2 regions of the Photobacterium sp. TLY01 genome follow, and region 2 is predicted to be linked to the other one. Evidence: predicted binding sites of a transcription regulator. Region 2 holds the regulator's gene; the other holds the start of a gene.
The links. Region 2 encodes MetJ, which represses methionine synthesis genes. Its sites were predicted from a motif close to TTAGACNTNTANANGTCTAA; they were not measured.

Region 1 (7,095 bases), 430 kb from region 2:
ACATAGGTGAAATCATCTGCAGTAATCGGCTTGCCATCAGACCATCTGGCGTTAGGGTTAATCCGAAAATAGACGGTTTTGTCGTCATTGCCATAAGCCCATTCGGTGGCGATATCCGGGATCCAGGCCTTGGTATCCGGGTGACGGGTCACCGCGGCGGGGCGACTGTCGAGCAACCAGGTACGGAATCGGCCGTTGGAATCCGGTCCGACGATACGAAAGGTCTGCGGAAAACTTTCAATATAGGTATTGAAGGTGCCACCGAATTTGGCTTGTGGTGAGGCAAAACGCGGCTCATGCAGATTGGACTCCCACTTCAAGCCAACCGGCAACTCGGCAGACCATGCCGGTAAACAACCAAGTGTGATGACTCCAAAAGCGAATATGTTCAGTATTTTTCTCATGGTACATCCTTGTTATCTGGCGACACGTCTTTATTAACTATAACGGGTAAATTTTTTCGGATCGAAAGCCGCGCGTACACTCTCGCCAATAAAGGTCACCATCACCAGGACCAGCACGATGGCCGTCACCACGGTCATGACTATCCAGGGCGCCCCTAAATTCGATTTTCCCTGCTGCAGTAAATCTCCCCAACTGGGTGTCGGCGGCATTAAGCCCAAGCCTAAATAATCCAGTGCGGTTAACGCCGTAATATTAGCCGCGATGGTAAATGGGGCCAATGTCACGATCATCACCATGACATTGGGCAAAATGTGGGCGTAAAGAATCCGCCAGTTTGAGGCGCCCAGCGCCTTGGCGGCCATCACATAATCCCGGGCCACTTCTTTGTAGGTCATGGTGCGCATGTACCAGGTCATCCCCATCCAGCCGAACAAAACATTGATGGCGACAAACAACGTAAACGAAGGCTGGGTAATCGAGACAAGGATCATGATGACGTAGAGAAAAGGCACCATGGACCAGATTTCGATAAAGCGCTGAACCAGCAAGTCAAACTTGCCGCCCCAAAAGCCCATCGCGCAACCGACGGCTGTACCGATGGCATAGGAAATGGCCATGGTCAGCAAGGCAAACCCCATCGTAATCCGAAACCCGTACACCAGCCGGGCTAAAATATCCCGCCCTATGGTATCGGTGCCAAGATAATGCCGGGACTCGGCGTCCGGCGCGGTGGGAGGAAAATCACCGCTAAAATCCTGCTCATAGGGGTTCCAGGGCACGAGCGGCATCAGCACGAAATTATCTGTCTCGCTTTGTGCAAAGGCCTGCTGTAATTCCCGGTACTGTGCCTCGCTTTGGTACACCTGGCCGAACTGAGTCCCCGGCAACACATCACTGACAACCGGAAAATAGTACTCCCCCTGATATTTGACGATCAGCGCTTTGCTGTTAATCAAAAACTCAGCAAACAAGGATAGCACCAGTAGTACGGATAAGATGATCAGTGACCAGTAGCCACGCTTGATCGCTTTAAAACGCTGGATTTTCTTTTTTGTCAGCGGGCTCAGGGTCAGCATCTCAGGCTCCGAATCTCACTCGGGGGTCAATCATGGCAACACACGCATCGGATATGATATTGCCCAGCATCAGTAACACAGCATTAATCGCGACGATTCCCATCACCACCGGATAATCCCGCTCAATGATGGATTCATATCCCAGCAGACCGATACCATCAATGTTGAATATCACCTCAATCAGAAAAGATCCGGTCATAAAGAACAGTAAAGAGTTCCCAAAATGGCTGGCAATAGGAATCAGACTATTGCGCAGTGCATGGCGGCGAACCGCGGTTGTAAATGGCAACCCTTTGGCAATTGCGGTACGGATATAATCCGCTGACAGCGTTTCCATCATGTTGTTTTTCATTGTCATTGTGAGGGTGGCAAAATCGCCAATCAAATAACAGATCAGCGGCAGGCAGGCATGCCAGAGGATGTCTTTTGCCTGCTGCCAGAATGATTCATAGTCATCGAAGTCGTCGCTGACAAAGCCCCCCATTGGAAACCATTCCAGGTGATAGCTGAACAGCGTAATCAACATCACCCCAACCACATAACCCGGCAAGGCATAACCGACAAAAATCAGAATTGATGACCCGGAGTCAAAGCCGCTGCCGTGTTTTAGGGCTTTGTAATATCCCAGAGGAATCGAAATAAAATAACTGAGAAAAAAGGTCACGCCACCGTAGAACATGGACACAGGCAACCTGTCCATGATCATGTCCCAAACCGGTTCGTAGTAACGGGTCGACAGCCCGAAGTCCAGATGCAGCATTTTCATCAGCCACTCGGAATAGGCTTCAAATACCGGCTTGTCTAATCCGTAGAACGCATTGAGCTCGGCCAGTTGATCTTCTGACAGCGCATTGCTTTCCCCTGCCATGGACGGGGACATAGACATACTTTGCTGCGCCTGAATATTGGCCAGCATCCGTTCGACCGGTCCGCCCGGCACAAAACGGGTAAGGGCAAAAATCAGAACCGTAATGCCGATAAAAGTGGGAATGACCAGCGCCAAACGGCGCAAAAAGTATGAAAGCATGAAGCGAAATGACTCCTGTCATTGTCATCCTGTTCCTTGGTGTAGTGAGTATAGCAGTTGGTTGAGTCACTAATGATGATCCAAACAGCAGCCAGCTCACTCTTTGACAATAAAAACATGAAGTTATATTTACCCTTGCGTCAGAGGGAAAATACTGTCCTGATAGTCTTGCCCATCAGGCAGGCCATCGGGTGATCAATCTCAGGATATAAAAAAACAGACACGTTTTGAGCGTGTCTGTTTTTTTGAACGTTGCAGTGCCGGATAACTATTTGTTGGCGGCTAGCCAGGCCGGTACATCCGCGACGCTGTCGAGCACCACCGATGCCAGTGCCTCCCCTTCCGGCGTGACTGGCTTACCGGTACGCACCAGAATCCGGGTGCCGACTTCAGCCGCTTTCGCCGCTGTCATATCATCGGTTTTATCACCAATCATCACAGAGCGAGCCATATCGATTTTCAGGAAATCCCGGGCTGAAATGAACATGCCTGGCTTTGGCTTGCGGCAATCACAATCTTGCAGATAGTCGCCCTTTCCTTCTGTCGGGTGATGCGGGCAGTAATAGATGCCGTCAAATTCGACACCGTTATCGACAAAATTCCAGTCCATCCACTCTGTCAGGGTCAGAAATTCATCTTCGGTATACATACCTCTGGCAATACCGGCCTGATTGGTCACCAGCACCAGAAGGTAGCCCTGTGCTTTCAGTTTCTTACAGGCGTCAAACACCCCTTCGATATAGTCAAAGTCGTCGACAGTATGGACATAGCCGTGATCAACGTTAATGACGCCGTCACGATCAATAAACACAGCAGGCTTAGCCAAGCGATCACCTAAAGATAGAAATCAAATTCGCTAAATTATGGCATGGCTGACACGCGGAATCATCTCTTTATCCTCAGGCAGACGGGCTGACACTTTTCCGGCTGAACATCAGAGTTTTTTCATTTGGCCGTCTAGACGTAAAAATATCTATTGACTTAGCCATCTAGACACCCTAGCATCCCACAACAGATGACACGGAAATATTCCGGCAACACAAGAAGATGACAAGGTCTATCGCCTAAACCACACACAAAAATACTAATTTAGGCGAAATGACGACCATAAAGCTATGCTGGTTTACAACACAGCAAGCAAGTTAAAAAAGCAGTAGCAGGACACAGCATGATAGAGATCAACAGGGTCAATAAAACCTTCAAGGTCGGGGATAAAGACATCCACGCCTTACGCGATATCAATCTCAGGATCGAGCAAGGCACAATTTTTGGTGTCATCGGTGCGTCCGGTGCAGGAAAAAGTACCCTGATACGTTGCGTTAACCTGCTTGAGAAGCCCACCTCAGGGCATATCATTGTTGATGGTATCGATCTGACTCAGCTCTCAAATCAGGAGTTGACACTGGCTCGCCGTAAAATCGGCATGATTTTCCAGCACTTTAACCTGCTCTCGTCTCGTACCGTGTTCGACAACGTCGCGCTGCCGCTGGAACTGGCCGGCACGGAAAAAGCGGAAATCAAACGCAAAGTGACTGAATTGCTCAATCTGGTTGGGTTGGCAGACAAGCACCAGTCCTACCCGTCTAATCTCAGCGGCGGACAAAAACAGCGCGTGGCGATCGCCCGTGCGCTGGCCTCTGATCCGAAAGTCCTGCTGTGTGACGAAGCCACCAGCGCCCTGGATCCGGCCACCACTCAGTCCATTCTTGAATTGCTGAAAGAAATCAATCACAAACTGAACCTGACCATTTTGTTGATCACCCATGAGATGAATGTGGTGAAAAGCATCTGCTCCGAAGTGGCCATCATCGGCAACGGCGAGCTGGTCGAGAAAGGTCCGGTGGGAGATATCTTTGCCCACCCGAAAACAGAACTGGCACGAGAATTTATCCGTTCTACTTTAGATCTGTCGATACCGGCAGATTATCAAGCCCGGCTGGAAACCGAGCGCACAGAGAGCAACTATCCTCTGATACGGCTGGAGTTCACAGGCGCTTCTGTGGATGCACCACTGCTCAGTCAGGCATCCCGCCAATTCGGGATTGATGCCAACATTCTGAGTGCCGACATGGATTATGCAGGCGGTGTGAAGTTCGGCCTGATGCTGGCAGAATTTTTTGGCTCTGAAGAAGCGACACAACAAACCATCGCTTTCCTTCGCGAACACAAAGTAAATGTAGAGGTGCTGGGTTATGTTGCTTGATTCTATCGCCACCTGGTGGCAAACCAACGAACGCCTGATTGGTCTGCTGACGGACGCTTTAGGCGAAACCCTGATGATGGTCTTCGCATCCGGCCTGATTGGTTTTGCGATTGGTATTCCTGTGGGTGTCGCTTTGCACCTGACCAAACCGAACGGCCTGCTGGCCAATCCGGGATTCAATAAAGTGCTGGGTGGCATCGTCAATATCGGTCGCTCGATCCCATTTATTATTCTGCTGGTCGCCATTATTCCGTTCACCCGCTTTGTGGTAGGCAGCTCTATCGGGACAGCGGCGGCCATCGTGCCACTGACAGTCGGCGCCATTCCTTTTATTGCGCGCTTAGTCGAAGGCGCACTGCTCGAAGTGCCCAGCGGCCTGGTGGAAGCTGCGCAGGCTATGGGCGCCACACCGGTGCAAATCATTCGCAAGGTGCTGCTGCCAGAAGCGCTGCCGGGCATTATTAATGCTGTGACCATCACCCTGGTCACTCTGGTTAGCTACTCGGCCATGGCAGGTACAGTCGGCGGCGGTGGTTTAGGTGATGTCGGTATTCGCTATGGTTATCAGCGATTTGACGGCACTGTCATGATGATCACCGTGATTATGCTGGTCATTTTAGTGCAGCTGATTCAGTCTGCCGGGGATCATCTGGTCCGCCGCGTTGACCACAGATAAGTTTGACGGGAACACAACAGAAAACTCACATTCGCCGGACATGGCTTTCCGGCGAAACCGATAAGTTACAGCAATACAACGACAACAAAGTACAGGGATTCCCTGAACAATAGGAGAAGTACAATGGCTCTGAATATTAAACATTTCTTTGCAGTCGCGGGTCTGGCCTCAGCGTTGGCACTGACCGGCTGTGGTGAGAAACAAGAACCAACCGCTGCCGTTGACAACAGCAAAATCAAAGTAGGTGTGATGGCCGGCGCTGAAGCGCAAGTAGCTGAAGTGGCCGCCAAAGAAGCCAAAGACAAATATGGTCTGGACGTTGAGCTGATCACTTTCACCGACTATGTGTCGCCAAACGCGGCGCTGGAAGAAGGCTCAATCGACGTGAACGCTTTCCAGCATAAACCTTATCTGGATCAGCAAATGAAAGACCGTGGCTACAAATTCGCGATTGCCGGTAACACCTTCGTCTACCCGATTGCCGCCTACTCAAGCAAAATCGCTTCTATCGATGAACTGCAAGACGGCGATCAAATCGCAGTACCAAACGATCCAACCAACCTGGGCCGCTCACTGCTGCTGCTGCAACAACAAGGTCTGATCAAACTGAAAGAAGGCGCAGGCCTGACAGCCACTGTGCTGGATATCGTTGAAAATCCAAAGAACCTGGAGATTGTTGAGCTGGAAGCGCCGCAGCTGCCGCGTTCTCTGGACGATGTCAAACTGGCCATTATCAACAACACCTATGCCAGCACGATCGACCTGTCACCGGATCATGACGGTATCTTTGTCGAAGGCAAAGAATCACCTTATGTGAACCTGATTGTTGCCCGTGAAGACAACGTGAATGCCGAAAACGTGCAGACGTTTATCAAGGCATACCAGTCCGACGCAGTGAACGATGCTGCGATGGAGATCTTCAAAGGTGGCATCGTTAAAGGCTGGTAATTCATCCGCCTCGTCACATCAGCCAGATAACATATCAAAAGCCCCTGCAAAGGGGCTTTTTTTGTTCAGGGGGGGACAGGGAAGCGGCCAAACAGCCTGATCGTTTACTTCTTCTTTTTCACCGTACCCTGTACCGCCTTAAAGCGTGGATTGGATTTACAAATCACGTAGATGCGGCCACGTCGCTTGACCACCTGACAATCCCGGTGACGCTGTTTGGCGCTTTTAAGTGAGCTTAATACCTTCATTTTTCTTCCTTATTTGCTAAACGCCGCAAAACGACGAGTAAAGTTAGCCATCCGACCTTCTGTCTTAATGACCCGCTGCTTACCGGTATAAAACGGGTGGGACTCTGAAGACACATCCAGTAAAAAATACGGGTATTCTTTGCCGTCTTCCCAGGTGATGGTTTTGTCTGTCTTCAGTGTCGAACCGACAATAAAATATTTATCTACGCTGGTGTCGTGAAAGACCACTTTACGGTATTCAGGATGGATATCTGGTTTCATCATGCCTCCTCGCACTAAATGTTATAATATAACATAACACTTAATGGCATTTGCCTACAACAAGATTTTCAGCCACACCAGATTGAGATGTGCTAAGGTCTGGCGGATATGAATTGCAGCGACATGCGTTTAATGACAGAGAAAATGACTTTTCAGATTGAACCGATTGGTGTTATCCACTCCCCCTACAAAGAGAAGTTCGCCGTCCCTCGCCAGCCCGGGCTGGTGCCCAGTGCCAGAGCAACTCTGGC
Region 2 (7,095 bases):
TTACAAAAGCCGCGCCAGGCGGTTCAAATCCGACAATAACGCCCCTGCCGTCACATCCCGGCCCGCGCCAGGACCGCGGATCACCAACGGATTGTCCCGGTACCAGCGGCTTTCAATCGCAAAGATGTTGTCACAGGGCAGCAGGTTTGCCAGCGCATGCTCAGGCTCCAACGCTTCCAGGCCCACCACGGCGTGCCCATTTTTGTCCAGACGCGCAACATAACGCAGCACTTTTCCCTCTCGCTGTGCTTTGCTCAGACGCGCCTGCAAACGCTCATCGAGTACGGCACTGCGCTCAAAGAAAGCATCCAGACTCAGGGGTTCCAGCTCCTCGGGGACCAGTGACTCGACTTTGACCTGCTCCGGCTCCAGTGCCAGGCCGGATTCACGCGCTAAGATCACCAGTTTTCGCATCACATCGCTGCCGTCCAGATCGTGGCGCGGATCCGGCTCTGTCAGCCCCTGCTGCCAGGCCTGTTCAAGCAACTGACTAAAAGGCAGGCTGCCGTCAAACTGTTGGAACAGCCAGGACAGGGTGCCGGAAAAAATACCGGACACAGCAATAATGGTATCCCCGCTGTCGCGCAAATCTTTGACCGTATGATTGACCGGCAACCCGGCGCCCACCGTGGCGTTATACAGCCAGTGGCGACTGCTTTTCTCGAACGCATCGACCACGGCGCGGTAAGTTTTGCCTTTTGCCGAGCCGGCAACTTTATTGGCCGAAATCAGATGCAAGCCGTGACTGGCAAATTCCGGATAACGCTCTGCCAGCGCTTTGCTGGCGGTGACATCTAACACCACCAGCTCATCATAATCATGCTGCCCGATGGCCGGCAGCCAGTCCGCCCCCTCTGTGGCTTCATCATCAAACCGGGTCAGTGCCTGAAGCGGCTCAATGCCTTGCAGGTCCAGCCAGTGGCGCCGGCTGTCCGCCACCCCGATCAGGGTAAAGCTCATGCCGTGCCGCTTTTCCAGCGCTACTTTTTCTTCTTCCAGCAGTTCCAGCCAGCGGCTGCCAATATTACCCTTGCCGCACAAAATCAAGCCGATCCGCTTTTGCGCCTGAAACAGGCTCTGGTGGATCAGTTGGACCAGAGCCTGGGTATCGGCCTGACGCAGGACCGCCACCAGGCTCAGTCCGGATTCGGCTTCGGCAATAAATTCAACCGGCTGGCCCTTTAACTGCTGCTGGAAACCATGACAGTGAACCGGGTTGATCACCACCCCGGCCCCGACCGCAGCGACCATCGTAAAGCCATCGCGCAAACGGATCTCGGCCGGTAAGCCGCTGTCTTGCAGCAATGCCAGCACCCCGTTGGCCACTTCAGCGGTATAGGCCAGCAGAATCTGCCCTTTATCGGTTTCAACCGACTGGGCCAGCGGGATCAGCTGCGCTTTGGGCAGCAGCGTCGCCAGCTCACGCTCCACCTGCGCCAGCGCCAGCGTCTGAGCACGGGAAACAGACAGCTCCAGCAGACAAACATCATCCAGCGAGGTAATGATTTTGGCGCCGCGACCGGAAGCGAGCACCCTTTCAACCCGCGTCGAGCCAGATTCCGGCTGCAAGCTGCAGCGCAGTGTCAGGTCGATGGCACTCTGGGCAACCGGCTGCAGCGTACGGCTGTGCAGCACAGGGGCTGCCAGACGGGCCAGTTCATCGGCCTCATCCAGACGCAGCAGCGGCAGTAAACAGGCATCACTGACCAGGCGGGGATCTGCACTGTAGACACCGGCGACATCACTCCAGATAGTCACCCGGCTGACACCGGCCAGTGCGCCGATCACTGTGGCCGAGTAATCCGAGCCATTGCGGCCCAGCAGCACAGTTTCTCCGGCCTGATTACTGGCCATAAAACCTGTGATCACCATACGATGGCCGCTATGCTGCGCCAGTTCATTTTGCAGCAACGGCAGTGAACGGCCCCGGTCAACTTCAGGCTGCGCGGCGCGTTCGGCACGCAGGAAAGAACGGGAATCCAGCGCACGTGCCGCCATGCCTTTTTGTGTCAGTAAGGCGGCCAGCAAGCGGGAGGACCACAATTCGCCGTGTCCGAGCACCCAGGCCTGTCTGGCCGGGGTGATATCACTGTCGGTGAGCTGGCCCAGCTCACTGAATTCCAGATGCAGTGAAGTGAGCAGCTCATCCGCCACGGTTTCTTCCAGCAACTCTTCAATCAGGTGCTGCTGAAAGGTGCGCAAATCCTGCAGGCTTTCATGTGCCAGCCGGCCATCTTTGCTCAGCAAAGACAGCCACTGAATCAGTCGGTTGGTGGTTTTGCCGGCCGCCGAGACCACCACCAGATCCTCATCACTGGAGTATTGTGCCAGAATATGAGCGACGTTCCGGTAGCAGCTGGCATCCGCTAAACTGCTGCCGCCAAATTTGTGCAGTTGACGTTTCCGGGTCATTCACTGGCCTCCGCCGCTTTGGCAAAGGCCTGGGCCAGATCGGCAATCAAATCATCGGCATCTTCCAGCCCGACAGACAGACGCAGCAGAGAAGGCAAAATACCGGCAGCCAGCTGTGCTTCATCCGACATGGCACGATGGGTCATGCTGGCAGGATGTGCAATCAGGCTTTCCGTACCGCCCAGCGATTCAGCCAGAGAGAAATCATTCAAAGACGCCACAAAAACTTCCAGCTGCTGCCTGCTGCCGGCCAGCTCAAAACTCAGCATAGAGCCAAAGCCTTTTTGCTGCCGGACTGCAATGGCATGGCCGGGGTGATCGGCCAGGCTGGGGTGGTAAATCTTGCCCACCAGCGGCTGGGTTTGCAGATAGGCCAGCAACCGGGCGGCGTTTTCTTCATGAACCCGCATACGCGCCATCAGCGTGCGCACACCACGCAGGGTCAGGTAGGCATCAAAGGGGGCGCCAGTGGCGCCGATACAGTTGGCCCACCAGGACAAAGTCTCGGCGTGCTCACTGTCTTTGGCAATCAGCACCCCGCCCACCACATCTGAATGACCATTGATATATTTGGTGGTGGAATGCACCACAAAGTCGGCGCCCAGGGCAATCGGCTGCTGCAGCGCCGGCGAGAGGAAAGTATTGTCCACCGCCACCAGCGCCCCTGCATCGTGCGCCTGACGGCACAGCTGCTCGACGTCGATCACCCGCAACAGCGGGTTAGACGGCGTTTCCACCCACACCAGTGTCGGTTTTCTGGCCAGCGCTTCAGCCAGCGCCTGAGGGTTGCCCTGATCGACAAAAAGTACCTTGAAGTCACCTTTACCGGCACGGGTATTGAACAAGCGGTAAGTGCCGCCGTAGCAGTCATGAGGTGCCACAACCAGATCATCCGGCCCCAGTTGTGCCGTTGCCAGCAGGTTAATCGCCGCCGTGCCGCAGCTGGTCACCACACCGCCTGCCCCGCCTTCCAGCTCCGCCAGGGTGTCTGCCAGTAAATTACGGGTTGGGTTACCTGAGCGGGAATAATCGTATTGAGGTAAGGTCCCTAATTCAGGGAAGCCGTAAGTTGAGGTCAAGTAAATAGGTGGCACCACTGCACGAAATTGCTGATCGGTTTCAATCCCGCTGCGAACAGCGATAGTAGCTGTTTTCTTGTCACTCATGTAATTTGCTTCCTTGTTTCTGGGACCAGGTCAGAGGCCGACGAGAGTAAGATGCCTCAACCTTAGCGAGATTTAAAAAAGACGTCAACACTTCTAGACGTCCATATGTCTTTGCTTGTGGCAGTAAATGCCGCTAAAATTCCCCCCATACAATATTTCAAAACTCGATATCGCTGAGAAGGTAAACAATGGCAAAGTGGAACGGTGAGTACATCAGCCCTTATGCGGAACACGGCAAGAAAAATGAGCAGGTCAAGAAAATCACTGTCTCTATCCCATTAAAGGTGTTGAAAATCCTCACAGATGAACGCACCCGCCGTCAGGTAAACAACCTTCGCCACGCCACCAACAGTGAACTGCTGTGCGAGGCATTCCTGCATGCCTACACAGGTCAGCCACTGCCAACGGATGAAGATATCCGCAAAGATCGCCCTGACGATTTGCCGGCAGAAGCCAAGGCCATCATGGACAGCCTGGGCATTGAGTACGAAGACATCAACGAATAATCAAGATAGCGCCTTGAGATAAAAAAAAACCAGCCACATGGCTGGTTTTTTCAATCATAAGCACACACTGGGTGTCATTACACTTCCATGTAACCCACAGGCATCTCAATCCGGGCAACACCGGATTCAACCGCTGCGACCGCAACCGCTTTGGCAACCCGTGGCAACAAACGCGGATCCATCGGTTTCGGGATAATATAATCAGGACCGAACGCCAGCTTATCCACCCCGGCGGCTTTGATCACTTCTGCCGGCACTGGTTCTTTAGCCAGTTCACGGATCGCGTTGACCGCAGCCAGCTTCATTTCATCGTTAATTTCGCTGGCACGCACATCCAACGCACCGCGGAAAATAAACGGGAAACAAATGACGTTGTTGACCTGGTTCGGATAATCCGAACGGCCGGTTCCCATGATCAGATCATTGCGAACCGCATGGGCCAGCTCAGGTTTAATTTCCGGATCCGGGTTTGAGCAGGCAAAGACGATCGGCTTGTCCGCCATCAGCTTCAGTGCTTCAGGCGCCAGCAGATCCGGACCAGAGACACCAACAAAGATATCCGCGCCCTCGATCACATCTTCCAGGGTACGCTTATCTGTGTTGTTAGCAAACAGTTGCTTATACTCGTTGATATCATCACGACGGGTGTGAATGACCCCTTTGCGATCCAGCATGTAGATTTTTTCACGCTGGGCGCCGCATTTGATCAGCAGTTCCATACAGGCGACGGCCGCTGCGCCGGCACCCAGGCAGATGATCACCGCTTCTTTGATATCTTTGCCCTGCAGCTCCAGAGCGTTCAGCATACCGGCAGCCGTGACAATCGCGGTACCGTGCTGGTCATCATGGAACACAGGCACCTGGCAGCGTTCAATCAAACGCTTTTCAATCTCAAAACAATCGGGGGCTTTGATATCTTCCAGGTTAATCCCGCCAAAGGTATCGGCGATATTGGCCACAGTATCAACAAACTCGTCGATGGTGCGGTGTTTCACTTCGATATCTATTGAATCCAGGCCAGCGAAACGCTTGAACAGCAGGGCCTTACCTTCCATGACCGGCTTAGAAGCCAGCGGACCAAGGTTACCCAAGCCAAGAATGGCCGTACCGTTGGTAATCACAGCAACCATGTTGCCTTTACCTGTGTACTTATAGACATTCTCTGCATTTTGGGCGATTTCCCGCACCGGCTCAGCCACACCAGGGCTGTAGGCCAGCGCAAGATCTTCTACTGTATTCGCAGGCTTGCTGAGTTCAACCGAAATTTTCCCGGGGACAGGGTAAGCATGATAGTGAAGTGCTTGTTGACGAAAATCTTCAGACATAATTATTAGAATCCTGAATGGATGGATGTTCTGTTCGGTTCGGTATTGAACAATCAATCATATTCGATAGCAGCACAAAATCCTAGTTCGTACAAGCTGGTAATACCAAGACAATGGCCGTGGCAGGCCAGAAGATATGCGGGGAGAACAGATAGGGGTCAATGACAACAAATAAATCAGTCATTAAGGGCAGGCAGAAACCGCAGACAGCAAAAAGGGACGCCTGAGCGTCCCTTTTCTCGACAGTTGTCTGAAAGCAATTACTTGCTAGACAGAGCGCCGAAACGCTTGTTGAATTTGTCGATACGGCCACCGGTGCTCACTTGACGTTGCTTACCAGTGTAGAATGGGTGACATTTGTCACACACATCCAGGTTGATGTCTTTTTTCATAGTTGAATTAAAGACAAAAGCGTTGCCGCAAGAACAACGTGCGTTTACAGCTGTGTATTCTGGGTGGATACCTTGTTTCATGGGAAACCTCTAAGCTAAGGCCGTGTCGCTCTCCCGATCCAAAGCCGGGCACCACACGTGGTTAATAAATACTGCCAGGCCGACGGCGCTGGACAAATAGGCGGCGTATGATAATCAATCAGCCGACACAGATCAACCTGCAATCACAGTGTTGTCTTGCTTTGCCTCACCCCCTGTGCAAGGTACACTGCCATCTACCTGTAAGTATAAGTGATATCAGCCAATACCCATGACTGCCACCATCGCCAGGGTTGCCCTGCCCGTTCCGCTGGACAAAAGCTTTGACTACCTGATCCCATCAGGCCTTCGGCCCGTGGTCGGTGGCCGGGTACGGGTGCCATTTGGTCGTCAGCAGCTAACCGGGATTGTTATTGCCCTGACCGGGCAGTCCGATTTTCCCCGCGACCAGCTCAAACCCCTCAAGGCGGTGCTCGATAGCGAACCGCTGTGGCAGCCGCCATTGTTTCAGTTACTGGAATGGACCAGCCGCTACTACCAATACCCGTTGGGCGATACCCTGGCCAATGCCCTGCCTTCGGCCTTACGTAAAGGCAGACCGGCCAATGCTGAGATTCGTTACTGGCAATTGACAGAAAAAGGCCAGGAACAACCTCTGGCGGCACTCAAACGGGCACCGCGGCAGGCAAAAGTACTGACGCTGCTGCGCCATGGCGCGCTGAGTCACGATGCCTTGCTCGATCAGGAGGTGAACAGCGCCACCCTGAAAACGCTGGCCGAAAAAGGCTGGGTCGACAGTTTTCACACCACAGCGCACAGTGGCCACTGGCCCACGGATTTCGCTGTCACCGAAGAGAAACCCCGCCTCAACGAAGAACAGGCACTGGCGATTGCCAGCGTCAATGCCAACCCGGATTATGCCTGTTATTTACTGGAAGGGGTGACGGGTTCAGGCAAGACCGAAGTCTATCTCAACCTGATTGAGCCGGTGCTGGCCGCTGGCAAACAAGCCCTGGTGCTGGTACCGGAAATTGGCCTGACGCCTCAGACCATCAACCGTTTTCAGCGCCGCTTCAACGTGCCGCTGTTTACCATTCACTCCGGCCTGAATGATACCGAGCGCCTCAGTGCCTGGCTGGCCGGGCGCGACAATCAGGCCGGTATTATTATTGGGACCCGCTCTGCCCTGTTCACCCCGTTCGCCGATCTCGGCATCATCATTGTCGATGAAGAGCATGACCCGTCTTATAAGCAG

Region 1: the regulator MetJ is predicted to act here: its motif matches at 3,458-3,477, upstream of metN (methionine ABC transporter ATP-binding protein MetN).

The regions. Positions count from the first base shown of each region.
Region 1 is NZ_CP090364.1:657,476-664,570, reverse strand. Features, by position in the region: gene LN341_RS03270 (extracellular solute-binding protein) at 1-404, opposite strand, end outside; gene LN341_RS03265 (ABC transporter permease) at 438-1,481, opposite strand; gene LN341_RS03260 (ABC transporter permease subunit) at 1,483-2,508, opposite strand; gene gmhB (D-glycero-beta-D-manno-heptose 1,7-bisphosphate 7-phosphatase) at 2,777-3,334, opposite strand; gene metN (methionine ABC transporter ATP-binding protein MetN) at 3,677-4,711, shown strand; gene LN341_RS03245 (methionine ABC transporter permease) at 4,701-5,387, shown strand; gene LN341_RS03240 (MetQ/NlpA family lipoprotein) at 5,511-6,335, shown strand; gene ykgO (type B 50S ribosomal protein L36) at 6,440-6,583, opposite strand; gene LN341_RS03230 (type B 50S ribosomal protein L31) at 6,593-6,844, opposite strand; gene tsaA (tRNA (N6-threonylcarbamoyladenosine(37)-N6)-methyltransferase TrmO) at 6,989-7,095, shown strand, end outside.
Region 2 is NZ_CP090364.1:225,557-232,651, reverse strand. Features, by position in the region: gene LN341_RS01105 (bifunctional aspartate kinase/homoserine dehydrogenase II) at 1-2,412, opposite strand; gene LN341_RS01100 (O-succinylhomoserine (thiol)-lyase) at 2,409-3,578, opposite strand; gene metJ (met regulon transcriptional regulator MetJ) at 3,767-4,084, shown strand; gene LN341_RS01090 (malic enzyme-like NAD(P)-binding protein) at 4,162-5,409, opposite strand; gene rpmE (50S ribosomal protein L31) at 5,670-5,882, opposite strand; gene priA (primosomal protein N') at 6,112-7,095, shown strand, end outside.